Ammoniphilus sp. CFH 90114: one gene and its partner. The protein of the gene in region 2 interacts with the protein of the main gene of each other region in a pairwise test. Links are inferred from orthologs where the notes say so. Each region holds a gene or a part of one and is shown on either strand. Other genes may lie near its edges.

Region 1 (3,050 bases), on a different replicon or contig from region 2:
CTTATACGTTGAAATCGAATGTGACATTCCTTGATCCAGGAGAGGAAGTTTGGCATTTAGATAAATTTCAAACGGCAGGCCAACGGAAAACCATCTTGCTGTCACATCATCCCCTGTTTAGCGCCAAAGGGATTGGTAGGGATCGACAGGGCCAACGGGTGGCGGTCAATAATCATTTGCAAGGAACCTTTAACAAAGTCATGGATCAAGTTGCTTTATGGTTATGGGGACATGAACATAATTTGATCGTCTTCGATCCTTACGTGTCACTGAGGAAAGGTCGATGTATCGGTTCCGGGGCGATTCCGAAGATGGCGAATCAAAAACCGTACCAACCAATTCTCAACCTGAATCTACAGGGGCAGCAACACCCCCCGAAGATGAATCTCAAAAAAGCAAAGCTGAGTAGCAATCCCGATGGATTCTACTATCACGCGTATGCGGTGATGTCGGTCAACGGTCCAGAGGCGTCCATCGGGTATTATGAGGTGGATTCCCTTCGGAAAGCTCAGAGTCGACTAGTGTATAGGGAAACGGTGGAGTAGACAGACGGTGTGAAGCCGTCTTTTTTTTGTTGGTGAATAAAATGACCTTCAGTCCTATATTCAGGGATACCGGATATAAGGTATAACTAGTCTATAAGGAAAAAGGAGTGATCAGATGTTCGGTAAACTGGTAAAAATACTTATGAACAAATTCCTAGGACGCAGTGGATCTCATAAACACTATAAATATAGCAGCAGTGACGATCGCAAGGGCAAAAGAAATTTTGGTCGAGGACAATCGTATTATGGACAATCTCATTATAAGAAAAAGAAGCATTCCAGCTTTTTTAGCAGTTAAAAGTGATGATAAAGAAGATCTGGTCTTACTTTCAGGATCGACCCTATCCAGCGGGAACAGTTATCGGTGATCGATATGAACTGGTGAAGATTTTGGGAATGGGGAGTTACGGCATCACGTACTTTTGCAGGGATCAGATCGGGGGTAGGAATTGTGTGGTTAAGCAACTCAAGCCTAGCAAGAAGAAAACAAAACAAGGAGGGCAGGCTTACGAGTATGAAACGACCCTCTTGCAGCAGCTGGATCACCCGTCCATCCCGAAATTTTATCAGCAGTTTCAGCACGGAGGGGATTATTTCTTCTCGATGGAATACATGGAGGGGAGAAACTTTGAAGATTTGATTTTCGAAGATCAAACAAAATATAACGAAAGAGAATCTTTACGAATCATTCAACAGCTGCTCCCCATTGTGGAATACCTTCATGAGAACGGAATTAGTCATGGAGACATTCGAATTCCCAACGTGATGATGGATCAACAGCAACATATGAAGTTGATTGACTTTGGATTAGCTCGAGAGATAGCCAATGAGTCGGATCGTGACTTTAACGCTCTAGGGCACTTTTTGCTCTTTCTCTTATATACCACTTATGTCTCGGATAAGAAGAAGGAAGCGAGCTGGGAGGAGGAGCTGACCCTCCGTCCTTCAACGAGGAGCGTGATTCGAAGATTATTTGAACTCGATGAACCTTATTCTAGCCTCAGGGAGTTAAGTGATGATTTAACTAGGGCAATTAATACTTAGAGATAAAGAGAAAATAGCAACAGAAACGAGAGGGAGAGCCCTCTCGTTCGTTCAAGATTTCTGTACCAAAGGTTTGGCGTCCGTCAAGCTTTCTTTATGAAAAGTGGTAATCGATACCCCAAGAAGAATGAACACGGCGCCGACCAAGAAGTTCAGTTCCAGCTGTTCACCTAGGAGCAGCCATCCGAAGAAAGTGCCGACGACAGGCTGTAAGAAGAAAAATAAAGCCCCGACTGATGCATCCATTAATTCCATTCCCTTATTCCATAAGAAGAAGGCTCCCGCTGTGGAGATGACTCCTAGATAGAGAATGCCGAAGATGACCGAAGTATTTAACTGGATTTGGGCTGTTTGTATTTCCCATGCCATAACAGGTGTTGTAAATAGTAAAGCAAAGAACACCGCATAGGTTGTTAGGGTTAGTGTGTCGTGACGAACGGATGCCACTTTGGCATACACGGAGAGAAGAGCCCAAGTTAAGGCCGCCCCAATAAGGAATAGAACTCCCCAGAAGTAATCGCCATGAGTTCCATCATAACCAATAATGAAGGTCACTCCAACACTCGATAGGAGTAAGGCGACGAGCTTTGCCCAGGTAATCCGCTCTTTTAGCACCAAGCGAGCAAAGATGACGATGAAGGCAGGTGTTGCTGAGGTTACAAGCGCTCCGGTGTGAGCATCTGAAAGCTTTGTCCCCATAAATTGGAAAGAGATGGATGCAAAGTATCCGATAAAACCAATCCACACAAACAGTTTCCAGTCCTGTTTGGATAGCTTGAGCTTCTCTTTGCCTCGTCTGGTCCATTTTAAAGCAGCATATAGAACGGCAAACGCAACAATATAGCGAAACCAAACCAAGGTAAGAGGCGGAACGTAATCTAAGACATACTTACTAACGACATACATGCCACCCCAGATCGCGGCGGCTAATGATAAACAAATGGCTCCAAGTAAAGTGGACTTCATCGATGATCCCTCCGTTCTTTAGGTCAATAAGCTATACCTAAAACGGAGTTGCGTTGCGCGTTCTCCGTTTTAGATTAGTGGAGAACGGGGGTATCAATTTCAAAACAAGTGACGTAATACATTCTTTTGGCCTCCTTTTATGATCTTTTTACCTGATCGTACCATCTCAGGACGAAAAAGGGAACGAAAAGATATAATAAGCTGATCCTCAATCAGGTGACTGGTTAAGGTATCCATTGCTTTATTAACGTAAAAGAGGTATAGTAAGAGATGTTGAGAAAAGGTATAATTCGCGATGTGGAATTCACATTTTACAAAGGGTTATCACTTGATGGATGGTTGCTCTTTGTAATGTGTGAATTTTTTTTGCACATAACCTAGTCCATCTTTCCCCGTAATAAATATACCTCTTTTGTCTAATCACTTTCTAATTGACTCCACCATTATATTTTAAGATTTCAATTCGCACTGGCACGGTCTTCGGAGCCGTAAGGA
Region 2 (3,331 bases):
TTGACGAGGTGAAACCGAATGCAAGCAGCCTACAAAACACATATTGGCTGTGTTAGAGCCTTTAATGAGGATACTGGTGCGGTTGTCATAGTAGAAAATGGATACTTGGTCGCCATTGTCGCCGACGGAATGGGTGGACATCAAGCAGGGGATGTAGCTAGCCTTATGGCCGTAGACATCGTGAAGATGGAGCTTTCGGACTTGCCTAAGAATATGGGTCCGGAAGAAGCTATTGATCGCTTAGACCGCGCGATTCTTAAAGCGAATGACGCAATATACAGCTATTCCAAAAGCCACGATGACTGCCATGGTATGGGGACCACGGTAGCAGCTTGTCTAGTGAATAAGGAATGGCTTGTAGTCGGCCATATTGGGGATAGTCGAATTTATCGCATTTCTGGGGAACAGATTACTCAATTGACGGAAGATCATTCTTTGGTTAATGAACTTTTAAAAAACGGTCAAATCTCTAAAGAAGAGGCAGCCACCCATCCTCAAAAAAATATCTTGATCCGAGCTCTTGGAACGGATCATGATGTGGATGTAGAGCTCAAGGCATTGGAGTGGGAGCCGGGAGATCGTCTACTTCTTTGTTCCGATGGTTTGTCTAATAAGATATCCCCTCAAGGTATTCTGGATATCGTTAAGCGTGTCAACACACCAGAGGAAGCGGTCGAGGAACTGGTCGAGGAAGCCTTGCGTGCCGGTGGAGAAGACAACATCACGGCCATCGTCGTTGCTGATAAGGATAATCCTCCTTCTGAAGGAAGTGAGGTGTCTGGATGATCGGAAAGCGCCTTGGCGGTCGGTACGAAGTAGAACAGAGAATCGGCGGCGGGGGTATGGCTGTCGTTTACAAGGCTCATGATAATCTTCTTAATCGTACGGTGGCCCTCAAGATCTTGAGATCCCAGTTTGGACATGATGATGATTTTATTGGCAGGTTTCGTCGAGAAGCTCAAGCAGCGGCTAGTCTTTCCCATCCCAATGTGGTGAATGTTTATGATGTGGGGGAAGAAGACGACATCCAATACATTGTCATGGAGTATATTGAAGGGTTAACTCTGAAAGAACTCATTATCCAAAAAGGAAAACTAGATGTTGAACAAGCCGTACATATCGCTATTCAGATATGTGATGCGCTAGAGCATGCCCATCACAACCATATCATTCACCGAGATATTAAGCCTCACAATATTTTGATTGGTTCTAGGGGAAGGGTTAAAGTAACGGACTTTGGTATTGCTCGTGCTGTCACTTCTGCTACGATCACCCATACGGGCTCCGTCATTGGTTCTGTTCATTATTTTTCTCCAGAACAGGCGAGAGGTGGCATTAGTGGAGAGAAGTCAGACCTTTATTCCTTAGGTATTGTGCTGTATGAGATGGTGACAGGACAAGTGCCGTTTTCTGGTGATTCTCCGATAAGCGTTGCACTTAAGCACCTCCAAGAAAACATTATTCCACCGCGGGAGTTGAATCCTGATATCCCTCAGAGTCTGGAAAATGTAATGCTAAGAGCTTTAGTGAAGGATCCTCTTCATCGTTATCAATCGGCTAAGGAGATGCAGAGAGATCTACGCACTTGCCTAAATCCGGAACGATTGAATGAACCACCCTTAGTTATAGAACATGACGATGATGAATCTACGCGGGTTATTCCAGCGATTACGCCAGAAATGATGAAACAAATGGAAGGCAAGGAGCTGTTTGATGAAGACGATCACAGAAACAGTCATCGTCGTGAAGGGGAAAAGGAAAAGAAACCTCGTAAATGGGTGAAATCTATTGCCTGGATCAGCTTTTTATCTGCTTTCTTCATCGCTGCTCTATATGGGTTTAATTTTCTAATAGGTATCTTTTATGTACCTGAAGTTGTCACGCCCAGGGTAGAAGGGATGTATTTAGAAGAAGCGGTAAAAGTTCTGAAGCAAAAGGACCTTGGCTACGTTATTCAAGAACGATTTAACGATGAAGTACCAAGGGATATGGTGATTAGACAGACCCCTCCGCCTAGTATGAGGGTCAAACAAAAATCAGAGATCACGTTATTTGTAAGCAAGGGACAACAGCAAATTTCGATGCCAGATTTAGTAGGGTTACCTGAACGCCACATTGAACTGCAGCTTGAGAAATTTTCCAAAGTGAATATTGAGCGCAAGCCGAGTAATGAATATGCAACAGGGATCGTAATGGCACAGGAACCAGGAGCTGGAGAAATGGTAACTCCTTCTCAAACCAATGTACTCATATCTATAAGTTCCGGTAAAGAAACGGTCCTTATGCCTGAGTTAATTGGACTCACATTAGAACAGGCAGAATCGGTGCTGGTTAAGAATGGTTTAAAAAAAGGCAAGGTGAAACTCGAGCCTAGCTATGTGAAAAAAGGGATTGTATTTAGGCAGTACCCTTTTCAGCCAGGAAGTCAAGCGTCTCCCGGTGCCGAAATCGAACTTGCGGTGAGTAGTGGATTCCCAACGGATGCTAAGACGGTTTCTGAGCCTGTTCTGGTACTCTTGGGAGATCACCCTGCTGCTGATATATTAATCCTGGTGACGGATGCAAGAGGGAAGGATATTGAATTGGTAAGAAGAACGATTCGTCAATCTGATACGTTTGATGTAGAGGTTGTTCTGTCACCCTCCCAAGATGCTACGATCACTATTTATAAAGACGGGAGTCTACTGGAAAAACGGAATATCCAATATGCGGATGTTCCTTGATGCACAGGAGGAAGGGCATGCCTGAAGGTAGGATTATTAAGGCATTAAGCGGCTATTATTACGTTTTGGATGGACAATCGATTTGGCAGTGCAGGGCTCGCGGCTTATTTAAGAAAAAGGGAATTACACCGTTAGTTGGCGATTGGGTGGAATATGATCAGGAAAGCAACGAGGAAGGATATATTCAATCTGTTGGAGAACGTACCACCGAACTGGTTCGTCCTCCAATAGCCAATGTGGATCAGGCTGTTTTGGTTTTTTCCCTAGCTCAACCTGCTATGAGTCATTTGTTATTGGATAAGTTCTTAGTGCATACGGAATCAGCAGGAGTTAGGTCCATTATTTGTCTTTCTAAGGCTGATCTTGCGGAAGATGAAATTGATGAGATTGAACAGTTATACCAGAGGATTGGATATGAAGTATTGGTGACGAGTAAGTACTCTGATCAAGGAATAGCGAAGCTAAGAGAAATGCTTCAAGGACATATTACGGTATTGGCTGGACAATCTGGTGTAGGAAAATCTACTCTATTGAACGCCTTGTTCCCTGGTTCCAACCTGCAAACAGGGGAAGTAAGTGAGCGGTTAAGAAGAGGAAAGCATACGACT

What was found.
Region 1: the proteins of pknB (region 2) and EIZ39_RS23025 interact in binary tests that used the Bacillus subtilis proteins (3 or more experiments, as listed by UniProt). The link is inferred for Ammoniphilus sp. CFH 90114 from one-to-one orthologs.

Annotation. Positions count from the first base shown.
Region 1 is NZ_SDLI01000016.1:15,715-18,764, reverse strand. What follows is about bases 1-2,718. They hold EIZ39_RS23025 (serine/threonine protein kinase), read left to right. Parts: upstream 1-848; coding sequence 849-1,589; downstream 1,590-2,718. Other genes in these bases: EIZ39_RS23020 (DMT family transporter), read right to left, coding at 1,641-2,555; EIZ39_RS23035 (metallophosphoesterase family protein), read left to right, coding at 1-545.
Region 2 is NZ_SDLI01000001.1:427,299-430,629, forward strand. Bases 254-3,252 are described here. They hold pknB (Stk1 family PASTA domain-containing Ser/Thr kinase), read left to right. Parts: upstream 254-782; coding sequence 783-2,723; downstream 2,724-3,252. Other genes in these bases: EIZ39_RS02250 (Stp1/IreP family PP2C-type Ser/Thr phosphatase), read left to right, coding at 254-786; rsgA (ribosome small subunit-dependent GTPase A), read left to right, coding at 2,741-3,252. Outside these bases: dual-specificity RNA methyltransferase RlmN, read left to right, coding at 1-12; more of EIZ39_RS02250, read left to right, coding at 19-253; more of rsgA, read left to right, coding at 3,253-3,331. UniProt on the Bacillus subtilis protein: Protein kinase that is responsible for triggering spore germination in response to muropeptides, signaling bacteria to exit dormancy.